Regions from separate parts of the Pontibacter liquoris genome, predicted to be linked through region 2. Evidence: riboswitches for the same ligand, from Rfam matches in the RefSeq annotation. Region 2 holds a riboswitch; each other region holds the start of a gene.
The links. A riboswitch is a leader RNA that binds a small molecule or an ion and turns the genes downstream of it on or off. The one in region 2 is predicted to bind S-adenosylmethionine.

Region 1 (4,057 bases), on a different contig from region 2:
ATATTATGAGTTCAAATATAGAGAATTGAACTAGAAAAAAGCCCCGAAAGTTGTTCAATTTATACACACCTTCATAACGGCCTCTGCAGGTGGTTTTTAAGGGGTAATACACAGGTTTTTCCACATTGTTAATAACGTATATAGATACTGCAAAATATAGGTAATGGTCTATAAAGTAGCTGTTAAATGCACAAAAAGCCGTTTTCGGGTTTTATTCTGCTTCAAACAGCTGCCGGGCACAAGGGCGCAAAGGCCGAAGGCCGGGAAAAGGAAGCTGCCTAAAGTATACTTGTAAAAAGAAGTGCAAGAAATGTGGAAAAGACAGATTTCTGAAAATGAGTGCAAACGGCTGTGGGCAAGTAATTTAGACGGGTTTTTAACAGGTCGTTTATTTTGCCCGCAGGATTTCAACATCGTTATCCACAGGTTTGTGGAAAGGTGCTGCAGGCAGGCAGAACAATTTCTGCAGCAGGGCGTTGCATATGTAAATTAAGTGCCGTACTTTTGCAGACTAAATTTTTAATCATTACATTGAAGCTGATGTACGCAATTGTAGAAATCGCAGGTCGACAGACCAAAGTAGAGAACGGCATGTTCATCTACGCTAACAAGCTTTCCGGCAATGAGGGTGACGCCGTTGAGTTCGCCAATGTTCTTCTTACTGATGATAACGGTACCATCACATTAGGTGCTCCTTTCGTTAGCGGTGTTAAAGTGGTTGGTAAAATCCTTGGCGACGTGAAAGGCGATAAAGTGATCGTTTTCAAAAAGAAGAGAAGAAAAGGATACCGTAAGAAGAATGGCCACCGCCAGCAATTCACCAAGGTCCTGATCGAGAGCATTGGATAAGCAGTAAGAAGAAATTCATTTGTAAAATCTTTTCAGGAGTCGCCCCGCAACCCTGAACTAAATAGTAAAACAACATGGCACACAAAAAAGGAGCTGGTAGTTCTAATAACGGCCGCGAGTCGCATTCTAAACGACTTGGTGTTAAGATTTACGGTGGCCAGGACATTATCGCCGGCAACATCATCGTAAGACAAAGAGGCACTGCCCACCACCCAAGCACAAACGTAGGGATTGGCAAAGACCACACCCTGTTTGCATTGGTTGATGGCGTAGTAGAATTCAGAAAAGGTAAGAAGAACCGTTCTTACGTATCTGTAAAGCCACGCGTTGAGGCAGAAGCCTAAGCATTGAAGCCGCCTTCGGGCGCTGTAGGAAAGGGAAGCCGCAGGGCTTCCCTTTTTTTATGCTAAACGCCGGCCCCGCACAACAAAGGCCTGGCTGCCACGTACATATAAGCAGGAATTTTATTTACTTCTAAAGTGAAAAAATTCTGATGGAAAGAGACACCACAAGTGTCTCTTTCTGTTTTAAGGCCCTTTGCTGCCCGCCGCGGGAATTTGGCCGCAACAAAATTTTAAATTCTGCGGATATACCTTTAACTTGCAACTTCTTATCAAGAAAGACTGAGGGACAGGGCCCGATGATGTCTTAGCAACCTTGTACCAGCTTGGTGCTAATTCCCTTCCGGAGCGATAGCTTTGGAGAAGATAAGAAAGTCCATCCTCCCTTGGGGTGTCCTTCTTGATAAGTATAGTAGCAGCAGACTTACGAGAAGAAAGACATTCACCATGAAAAACCATCCCATCCATACATTGCTTCGCGAGCGCGTGTTAGTGCTTGACGGCGCAATGGGCACCATGATTCAGCGGCACCAGCTTACGGAAGCTGATTTCAGGGGCGAGCGCTTCAAAGAGCATCCCTCCGACCTGAAAGGCAACAACGACCTGCTCTCCATCACACGGCCTGATATCATCAAAGGTATTCACACCGAGTACCTGCAGGCGGGCGCCGATATCATCGAAACCAATACGTTTAGCGGCACCAGCATTGCCATGGCCGATTATCACCTGGAACACCTGGTGTATGAGCTCAACTATGAATCAGCCCGGATAGCACGGCAGGCAGCAGATGAGGTGGAGAAACAGGTGCCGGGCAAGCCCCGCTTTGTAGCCGGCGCCATCGGGCCTACTAACCGTACGGCTTCCCTGTCGCCAGACGTGAACAACCCGGGCTACCGCGCCGTTACCTTCGACCAGCTAGTAACAGCATACTATGAGCAGGTGCGCGGCCTGGTGGATGGTGGCTCGGACCTGCTGTTGGTCGAAACCGTTTTTGATACCCTTAACTGTAAAGCGGCCCTGCTTGCCATTGCGCAATATGTGCAGGACGGCGGCAAGGAGTTGCCGGTCATGATATCCGGCACCATTACGGATGCCAGTGGCCGCACTTTGTCGGGCCAGACAGTAGAAGCGTTCTGGAACTCGGTTTCGCATGCGCCTATCCTTAGCATTGGCTTTAACTGCGCCCTGGGCGCGCGGCAGCTCAAAACGCATATTCAGGAGCTCTCCCGTATCACGGGTACTTACATCAGTGCCTACCCGAATGCCGGCTTGCCAAACGCTTTTGGCGGCTACGATGAATCGGCAGAGGAGATGGGCCGCATTGTGGAGGAATATCTTCAGGAAGGCCTGGTAAATATCCTGGGTGGTTGTTGTGGCACTACGCCCGTTCACACCAAAGTAATTGCCGACTTAGTGCAGAAGTATAAACCGCATACCCCCCCAGCTATTCCGCCCTACTCGCGCTTCAGTGGGTTAGAGCCCCTCACCATCACGCCCGAAAGTCTTTTTGTAAATGTAGGCGAACGCACCAATGTAACCGGTTCCAAAAAATTCGCCCGCCTGATCGTAAACGGCCAGTTTGAGGAAGCCTTGTCGGTAGCGCGCCAGCAGGTGGAAGGCGGCGCCCAGATCATCGACGTGAACATGGACGAAGGCATGCTCGACTCAGAGCAGGCCATGCCGAACTTTCTTAACCTGATCGCCTCCGAGCCCGACATTGCCAAACTGCCCATCATGATCGACTCCTCGAAATGGAGTGTGATCGAGGCCGGGTTGAAATGCGTGCAGGGCAAATCGATCGTGAACTCCATCAGCTTAAAAGAGGGCGAAGAGAACTTTAAACACATTGCCCGCAAGGTGCGCCAGTACGGTGCTGCCGCTGTGGTAATGGCGTTTGATGAGCAGGGCCAGGCCGATACGCTTGAACGTAGAATAGAGATCTGCGGGCGCGCTTACAAGATACTCACCGAAGAGATCGGCTTCCCGCCACAGGACATCATTTTTGATCCGAACATTCTGGCCATTGCCACCGGCATCGAAGAACATAACAACTATGCCGTAGAGTACCTGGAGGCCGTGAAATGGATCAAAGCCAACCTGCCGCATGCGCTGGTAAGTGGGGGTGTAAGTAATTTGTCGTTCTCTTTCCGTGGCAACGATGTGGTGCGCGAGGCCATGCACACCGTGTTTTTATACTATGCCGTGCAGGCAGGTATGGACATGGGCATTGTGAACGCCGGCATGCTGGGCGTGTACAGCGAAATACCCACCGAGCTGCGCGATCTGATCGAAGACGTCATCTTTAACCGCCACCCCGATGCCACCGAAAAGCTGGTAACGTATGCCGAAACCATCAAAGGCAAAGGCAAGGAAGCGGTGCAGGCTGACAACAGCTGGCGCGAAGCACCGGTAACCGAACGCCTGAAACATGCGCTGGTAAAAGGCATTGTGGATTATATTGACGAAGATACCGAAGAAGCCCGCCAGCAGGCCGTTAAAACGCTCGATGTGATCGAAGGGCCGCTGATGGCCGGCATGACCGTAGTGGGTGACTTGTTTGGCGCCGGCAAGATGTTTTTACCGCAGGTAGTTAAAAGCGCCCGCGTAATGAAGAAGTCGGTGGCGTACCTGCTGCCGTTTATGGAAAAAGAGAAGCTCGCTTCCGATACGTCCAAATCCACCGCAGGCACCATCCTGATGGCCACCGTGAAAGGCGACGTGCACGATATCGGCAAGAACATTGTGGGTGTGGTGCTGGCCTGTAACAACTACGAAGTGATCGATCTGGGCGTGATGGTCGCGCTTGATAAGATCCTGTCGGAGGCACAGGCGCAAAAAGTAGATATTATTGGGTTGAGCGGGCTGAT
Region 2 (4,057 bases):
CTCCTTGTGCCTGCCGTTCCGCATACCCCTGGCTGTAAAAGTAACGGGACGAATCCGGCGTGTGGATCTCGTCGATCAGGTAAATCTGGCCGTTATACTTGCCAAACTCATACTTGGTATCTACCAAAAGCAGGCCACGTTCTGCGGCCAGTGCGGTACCACGGGCATAAAGCGCTCTGGTATAGCGCTCTAAATTAAGATAATCTTCTTCAGATACAAGGCCTGAGGCAATAATTTCTTTTCTTGAAATGTCTTCGTCGTGGCCTTCGTCTGCTTTGGTGGTGGGGGTGATGATGGGCTCAGGCAACTGGTCATTCTCGCGCAATCCCTCGGGCAGGGCTACCCCGCACAAGAGGCGTTTGCCGGCCTGGTACTCGCGCCACGCATGGCCTGCCAGGTATCCCCGGATCACCATTTCTACTTTAAAAGGCTCGCAACGATACCCGATGGTCGCATTCGGATCCGGGGTAGACAGAACCCAGTTGGGAACAATGTCAGCTGTCGCTTTGAGGTTGAGACTGGCAATCTGGTTGAGCACCTGCCCTTTGTAAGGAATAGCGCGTGGCAGCACCACGTCAAAAGCGGAGATACGGTCGGTGGCGATCATGGCCAGCTTGTCTCCGAAATAGTATACATCGCGAACTTTGCCTTTGTAAAAACCGGTCTGGCCGGCGAAGGAGAAGTTGGTTTCTTTTATGGCCTCCATTACGTGTGATAGGTTGTCAGCAAGCAAAGGTAATTATATTTTAGAGGGTGAAAAATTTAATTGGCTGCTTTCACGTACGATGCCGGGGCCTGCGAATATAGTTGCTAAACTATACCGGAAGTATACTTGGCAGCAGGGGCAAAGTTTAGTATTAATATAGGGAGATGTTATACTATCAGAAGTATGATGCAGCTTCAGGCCTGCGGCGGGTTTTGCAGACACTACTAGCCGGAATCGCCTGTAGTTATGCTGCTGCAGCCGCTGCCTGTAGCCGGGTATGGCCACAGCGCTACTTAGCTGCGCAGGAGCTGGCAGGGGCGCCTGTAACGAAAACAGGAGCCCGCCGTATGATTGCTTAACCGGCGCTGCAAAGGCATTTTTGAAAAAAGAGCAGAAAAAGCTTGCAAATACTTTTAGCGCGGTTTAATATTGCAACATCTAGTCAATACCCTTCGCGGATATTGATTTATAAAGAAGCGTGGAGAGACAGGCTCTATGAAGCGCTAGCAACCTAACTACCGAGTAAAGGTGCTAATTCCTGATTCCGAAAGGTTCGGAAGAATATAAATTGATACTGTCATGAAAAAGGGAATCAAGCCAACACAGCACAGACGTATTTTTAATTTGCCGGCAGCCGCACTGCCGCAAACTCCCGCTTTTGCTCTCGCTAAAGTCATGCGCATGCCCCTGGAGGCTATGTGTTGCTGTTGTTGTTAATCTAGCATCGTTTTAGCCTGCACCGCTTTCGCGGCAGATTCATGTCTGCGGCCAGGGGCTACTCTGTATTCGCATCTCTGCGGTTTTATACTTTAACTTATTTCTTCTCCTACTTTATATACTATAGCCATGTCTCAATCTCTGCATTTCGAAACTCTTCAGCTACACGCTGGCCAGGAAATAGATCCCACCACACAGTCGCGCGCTGTGCCTATCTACCAGACAACCTCCTATGCTTTTAAAAACGCCGAGCACGGGGCCAACCTGTTTGCCCTGAAAGAATTTGGCAACATTTATACCCGCATCATGAACCCGACCACCGATGTGTTTGAGAAGCGGGTGGCGGCGCTGGAGGGCGGCGTGGCAGCCGTTGCCGTGGCATCGGGCATGGCAGCGCAGTTTCTGGCGCTTACCAATATCCTGGAGGCCGGGGATAATTTCGTGTCCACGGGTAACCTGTACGGCGGCTCATTCAACCAGTTCAAGGTATCGTTCAAGCGTCTGGGTATTGAGGCCCGGTTTGCCAAGGACGATGCCGTGGAAAGCTACGAGCAACTGATCGATGAGAAGACCAAAGCCCTTTACGTGGAGACCATTGGCAACCCTCGCTTCAACATCCCGGATTTTGATGCACTGGCCGCACTGGCCCGCAAGTATGACATCCCGTTTGTGGTGGATAATACCTTTGGCGCTGGCGGTTACCTGTTCCGCCCGTTGGAGCACGGGGCCAACGTGGTAGTGGAGGCAGCCACCAAGTGGATCGGCGGCCACGGTACCAGCATTGGCGGCGTAATTGTGGATGGCGGTAACTTTAACTGGGGCAACGGCAAATTTCCGCAGTTCTCGGAGCCGAGCGAGGGCTATCACGGGCTCAACTTCTGGGAAGTATTCGGGGAGAAAGGTCCCTTCGGCAACATTGCCTTTGCCATCCGGGTGCGGGTAGAAGGGCTGCGTGATTTTGGTCCTGCCCTGAGCCCGTTCAACTCTTTCCTGCTGCTGCAGGGCCTCGAAACCCTGTCGCTGCGCCTGGACAGAACCGTGCAGAACGCCCTGGCGCTGGCCCAGTGGCTGGAGCAGCACGAACAGGTAGAAGCGGTGAACTACCCGGGACTGGTGAGCAGCCCTTACCACGAACTGGCTAAAAAGTACCTGAAGCGGGGCTTTGGCGGGGTGTTCTCCTTTAAGCTAAAAGGCGACAAGCAGCAGGCCGAAACTTTTGTGAACAGCCTGCAACTGGTAAGTCACCTGGCTAACGTAGGCGATGCCAAAACGCTGATCATCCACCCGGCCTCTACCACCCACCAGCAGTTAAGCGATGCCGAGCAGCTAAATGCCGGCGTAGAGCAAACCCTGCTGCGCGTGTCGGCAGGTATCGAGCATATCGATGATATCAAAGCAGATTTTGAACAGGCGTTCGCCAAAGTACGCGAAGCACAACCGGAGGCACTCCTCCAGTAACGAAAGAAATGCCAGAGCAACACGTTTTTCATTCCCAACAGGCCTTCACGCTGGAGTCGGGCGCTACCCTGCCCGGCTTGCAGCTGGCCTATACTACCTACGGCCAGCTAAATGCCCGCCGCGACAACGTAGTATGGGTGTGCCATGCCCTGACCGGCAGCTCCGACTTTACAGACTGGTGGGCCGGTCTGTTTGGCCCGGGCAAGTTGTATGACCCGGCGCAGTGGTTTGTTATCTGTGCCAATACCCTGGGCGGATGCTATGGCTCTACCGGGCCGCTGTCCATCAACCCTGCTACGCTGAAGCCCTACTTTCATGCGTTTCCGGTTTTCACTAACCGCGATGTAGTGGCTGCCTTCGAGCTGCTGCGCGGCGAGTTGGGTTTAAAGCAAATTCATACGTTGATCGGCGGTTCGTTGGGAGGGCAGCAGGCACTGGAGTGGGCCATTCAGCAACCTGATGTGTTTGAACGGCTGGTGCATGTGGCCTCTAATGCCCGCCACTCGCCCTGGGGTATCGCGTTTAACGAAAGCCAGCGCATGGCCATTCGCCAGGACCCAAGCTGGCACGGCAACAGCGAGGATGCCGGCAAAGAAGGCCTGAAAACGGCACGTGCTATTGCCATGCTTTCGTACCGCCACTACAACACTTACCACGAAAACCAGCAGGAGCCCGGCAACAGCATTACAGACAATTTCCGGGCGGCAACTTACCAGGTATACCAGGGCGAAAAGCTTGCCAAGCGGTTTAATGCCTATACGTACTGGTTGCTGTCCAAAGCCATGGACTCGCACCACGTGGGCCGCAACAGGGGCGGCGTGGTGAAAGCGCTGGCGCATCTAAAGGCCCGCTGCCTGTTTGTGGGTGTCGATACCGACCTGCTTTTTCCGGTAGAGGAACAACAGTTTTTACATACACAGGTGCCGGGCTCCGCGTTTGCACTCCTTACCTCCAACTATGGCCACGATGGTTTTCTGGTGGAGGTGGAGCAGCTGACAGCCGCGATCAGTCAGTTTTATATAGAAGAAGAAACAGTAGCATTATTACACTATGAGCAATAAACATAAAATAGGCATCCTGGGATTTGGCTGCGTGGGCCAGGGTTTGTACGATGTGCTGCAGCACAACCAACTGCTGGAAATAGCCAATATCTGTGTGAAGGACAAAGAAAAGGAG
Region 3 (4,057 bases), 1.8 Mb from region 2:
ATGCGATTGACAATGGACTGGATATCACCGAACATTTATACTATACTTTTAAAGCTGCCTCTACCAAAGAAGACAGCATCACCAACGTGATCCGGGCTGGCGAAAAAACAGGCAAGCCGGTTGGTTTTTACACGGCCCTCCACTGGCTCTACGACACCTATGATCCGGCCACGGCGGCGCAGATCTACCAGAAGATGGCCGCGCATCATACCGCCGTTACGCCTACCTTATACATTGGCCGCGTGCTCAACAACCTGTCGCAAGCCGACCACAGCCACGACGAATACCTGCACTATATCAAGGACGGTATCATTAAAACCTACGCTGGCAGAGAAAACAGCGCCAAGCGCCAGACGCCGGAAGCAAGAGCGTTTATACATGACCTGGAAGACAAGTTTACCGGCATGGTACCGCAAATGCAGGCCGCAGGCGTTACGATACTGGCCGGCTCCGATGCCGGTGCCTTTAACTCGTATGTATACCCGGGCCAGTCGCTGCACCAGGAGCTTAGAACGCTGCAGGAAGCCGGCCTGACACCCGCCCAGACCCTACGAACAGCTACCCTGAACGGCGCTACCGTGATGGGTAAAGCCGATCAGTATGGCACCATCGCTACCGGTAAAGTAGCCGACCTGGTACTGCTCAGCAAGAACCCATTGGAAGACATCCGCAATACCGAAGCCATTGAAGCGGTGATCTTCGGAGGAAAGGTTTATACTGCTGCCGAGCTGAAGCAATTATTGGAGTGGCTGAAAAAGTAGGCGTTTAGGACAAAGGATAATTTGACAAAGGACAAAAGAGTAACAGGAAAAGAACTTTAAATGGACAGAGGCCGGCCTTACCGCCTGCTATACTTCAACATTCAACTGCTAAACTTGCTTTATCATTCTCCCTGTTCAATGTTCTTTTGTCCTTTGTCAAATTATCCTTTGTCAAAACTTAAATGGTGTACCAACATTATTTTTAGGTAAAAATTTGGAAATGTAAATCGCAGCTCCGAATTTTGCATTCATCAAGTCAATTACCCTCACAAGTATTTGATTTATAAAGAAGAAGGGAGAGAACAGGCTCTGTGAACTTCTAGCAACCAGTTGCATAACCAGGTGCTACATCCTGCCTAAATTATTTAGGGCATATAAATTACTAATAATGCAAACTACTATTATCGCTTTTGCTGCCGTACTGGCGGGCCTTTTTAACCGGATTTTCTCCGAAAACACCTCTGTTTATACTTCTGTAGCGCCGGCCTACGGTTGCTGTTGTTGTCGCTAGTCCTGCTGCTTTGGCGGTAGGCTGATGCATTGTGGCGCGCCCACTTGCCAGCCTATCTGTGTGCAGCTTTGCGGGAAAGGCATGGCCTGTTTGTACCTGTTCAGGCCGTTTCCGGGGCTTTCTGACCCTTTATTCCATACTTCTTTCTTTAATTTAACAAAGCCTGTAGCGGTGCATAATCCGCTGCTTTATACTTCTAACTTCAAAAACCAGAACTTATGTCAACGTACACCACCGATAAACCCATTGCCATTTTTCACGAGCACCCGGACTGGTTCCGCCCCTTGTTAAATGAACTGGACGCCCGTGGCATTGGCTACGAACGCCTGAATGCCGCCGCCCATACCTATGATCCGGCCGAAAAGGAAGTACCTTACAGCCTGTTCTTTAACCGCACTAGCCCTTCGGCTTACCTGCGCAACAACGAGAACAGTATCTTTTATACGCTGAGCCTGCTGGCCTACCTCGAAACGACCGGTGTGCCGGTGGTGAACGGCTACAAGGCCTTTCAGTACGAAACCTCCAAAGCGCTGCAGATCACGCTGCTCGAAAAACTGGGCTTGCCTTACCCAAAAGCGCGCATCATCAACCATGCCTCGCAGGCGGTGAAAGCCTCCGAAGGGCTGCGCTTCCCGGTGGTGGTGAAAGCCAATATTGGGGGCAGCGGCGCCGGCATTGTGCGCTATGATTCTGTGGAGGAACTCGCGCAAGCTGTGGCTGCCGCCGAGGTGAAGCTGGGCATCGACCACACGGCGCTGGTGCAGGAGTATGTGGTAGCCCGCGGCGGCCATATCACCCGCATCGAAACCTTGGGCGGCAAATACCTCTACGGCATCAACGTGTATACTTCCGGCGAGAGCTTCAACCTCTGCCCGGCCGACATTTGCCAGACCACCAACGGCAAGGAACTGAGCCGCAATGCCTGCGCCCTGGATGCGCCTAAGAATGGCATGCGCGTGGAAGCCTATACCCCGCCGCAGGAAGTAATCGACAACATCGAACGCATTGTGCAGGAAGCCGGCATCGACGTGGGTGGCATTGAGTACATGGTGGACGACCGCGATGGTAGGATCTACTACTACGACATCAACGCGCTGTCTAATTTTGTGGCCGATGCCGTGAACGTGATCGGCTTTAACCCACACGCCCGCCTGGTAGATTTCCTGGAGAAGAAAGCGCAACTTAAACTACAGGAGGTATAAGCATGGAATTCGGCTATTGGTTACCCGTTTTCGGAGGATGGCTCCGCAACATTCCGGACGAAGGAATGGACACCTCCTGGGATTACGTTAAAAAACTGGCGCAAAAAAGCGAGAGCTGGGGCTACCACCTGTCGTTGATCGCAGAGTTATACTTAAATGATATCAAAGGGCAGGAAGCACCGGCCCTCGATGCCTGGTCTACGGCAGCGGCGCTGGCCGCTGTGACCCAGCAGCTGGAGATCATGGTGGCCGTGCGCCCTACGTTCCACAACCCGGCGCAGCTGGCTAAGCAGGCCGCCAACATCGACCTGATCAGCAATGGCCGCCTGTCGCTGAATGTGGTATCGAGCTGGTGGCGCGATGAGGCGACCAAGTATGGCATCCAGTTTGAGCAGCACGACGACCGCTACGCCCGCACCAAAGAGTGGCTGGACGTGGTGACCAGCGTGTGGGAACGCGACCACGTGACTTACAGCGGCAACTACTACAAGGTGGAAGATAACGTGCTGCAGCCCAAGCCTGCCAAAAAGCCATTTATTTATGCCGGAGGCGAGTCGGAAACTGCTAAAACCATGATCAGCACGCAATGCGACGGCTACGTGATGCACGGCGATTCGCCTGAAAAGATCGGGGAGCGCATTGCCGACATGCGCCGCCGCCGCGAGATACTGGGCCTGCCGCCGATGAAATTCGGGGTAGCGGCCTACAGCATTGTGCGCAACACGGAGGCGGAAGTGAAAAAAGAACTCGACCGCATTACCAACGTGCAGGCCTCGGCTGCCGGCTATGGCAACTACCAGCAGTGGCTGGCCGGCACGCAGCTCGAGCAGCAGGTGTCGCTGCAGGATTACTCGGTATCCAACCGCGGCCTGCGCAGCGGCCTGACCGGCACGCCTGCCCAGATCCAGGACCGCATCGCCGCCTTCGAGGCAGTGGGGGTGGATTTCTTCCTGCTGCAGTGCAGTCCGCAACTCGAGGAGATGGAGCGCTTCTCCGACTCCGTGATCAGGGCTTTCTCTCCACAAAAACAAACAGCATAAGAACCTAACAAACAATAAACCTAAACTAAACTGACCTTGAGCCCTGCAGCCTTGAAGCCGCAGGGTTCTTTTTTTGCCTGAAGTAGATGTGCTCCTAAAACGTAAATGAAGCAAGCGTCCGCATATGCCTATACTTAAGTGGCAATGGAACAGCAATAACGTGTACATTAACAAATAGCCAGGATACAGTAATCGATTTTGCTACGCACGGCACAGGTGGACGCTTGCGTCAAGTATGCGGGATGAGCCAGAGAGATGGGCCGGGAAATGGCACGTTGCTCCATCTAAAACTTTTATCAGCAGCACCTTACGATTTTCAGCAGAAATAACTTTATCTTTTAGCTCCCGTGGCCTTTAGCTGCGGCACTGTTCCGTTAAACCGTCTCACCTTAAACCTGCTGTTATACATGAAAAAGCCTTTCTCTTTTCTGATCGCCTGCCTGGGCCTACTCCTGCTAACTACCGGCTGCCAGCGTACCGAACCGGAAGCTGCCACTACCGCCACCACAGCAGATTACCTCGACTTTAAAACGCCTACCCCGG

Region 1: it holds a riboswitch for S-adenosylmethionine, as region 2 does, so the genes downstream of both, metH (methionine synthase) here and LWL52_RS12635 (O-acetylhomoserine aminocarboxypropyltransferase/cysteine synthase family protein) in region 2, are expected to answer to the same signal.
Region 3: it holds a riboswitch for S-adenosylmethionine, as region 2 does, so the genes downstream of both, LWL52_RS04990 (ATP-grasp domain-containing protein) here and LWL52_RS12635 (O-acetylhomoserine aminocarboxypropyltransferase/cysteine synthase family protein) in region 2, are expected to answer to the same signal.

What each region holds. Positions count from the first base shown of each region.
Region 1 covers NZ_JALEBG010000002.1:733,754-737,810, forward strand. The annotation lists gene rplU (50S ribosomal protein L21) at 541-849, shown strand; gene rpmA (50S ribosomal protein L27) at 924-1,193, shown strand; SAM riboswitch class I at 1,457-1,563, shown strand; gene metH (methionine synthase) at 1,638-4,057, shown strand, end outside.
Region 2 covers NZ_JALEBG010000001.1:3,048,633-3,052,689, reverse strand. The annotation lists gene LWL52_RS12640 (phosphoribosylaminoimidazolesuccinocarboxamide synthase) at 1-706, opposite strand, end outside; SAM riboswitch class I at 1,170-1,276, shown strand; gene LWL52_RS12635 (O-acetylhomoserine aminocarboxypropyltransferase/cysteine synthase family protein) at 1,553-2,881, shown strand; gene metX (homoserine O-acetyltransferase MetX) at 2,890-3,942, shown strand; gene LWL52_RS12625 (homoserine dehydrogenase) at 3,932-4,057, shown strand, end outside.
Region 3 covers NZ_JALEBG010000001.1:1,212,246-1,216,302, reverse strand. The annotation lists gene LWL52_RS04995 (amidohydrolase family protein) at 1-761, shown strand, start outside; SAM riboswitch class I at 1,040-1,142, shown strand; gene LWL52_RS04990 (ATP-grasp domain-containing protein) at 1,491-2,474, shown strand; gene LWL52_RS04985 (LLM class flavin-dependent oxidoreductase) at 2,477-3,514, shown strand; gene LWL52_RS04980 (proline iminopeptidase-family hydrolase) at 3,922-4,057, shown strand, end outside.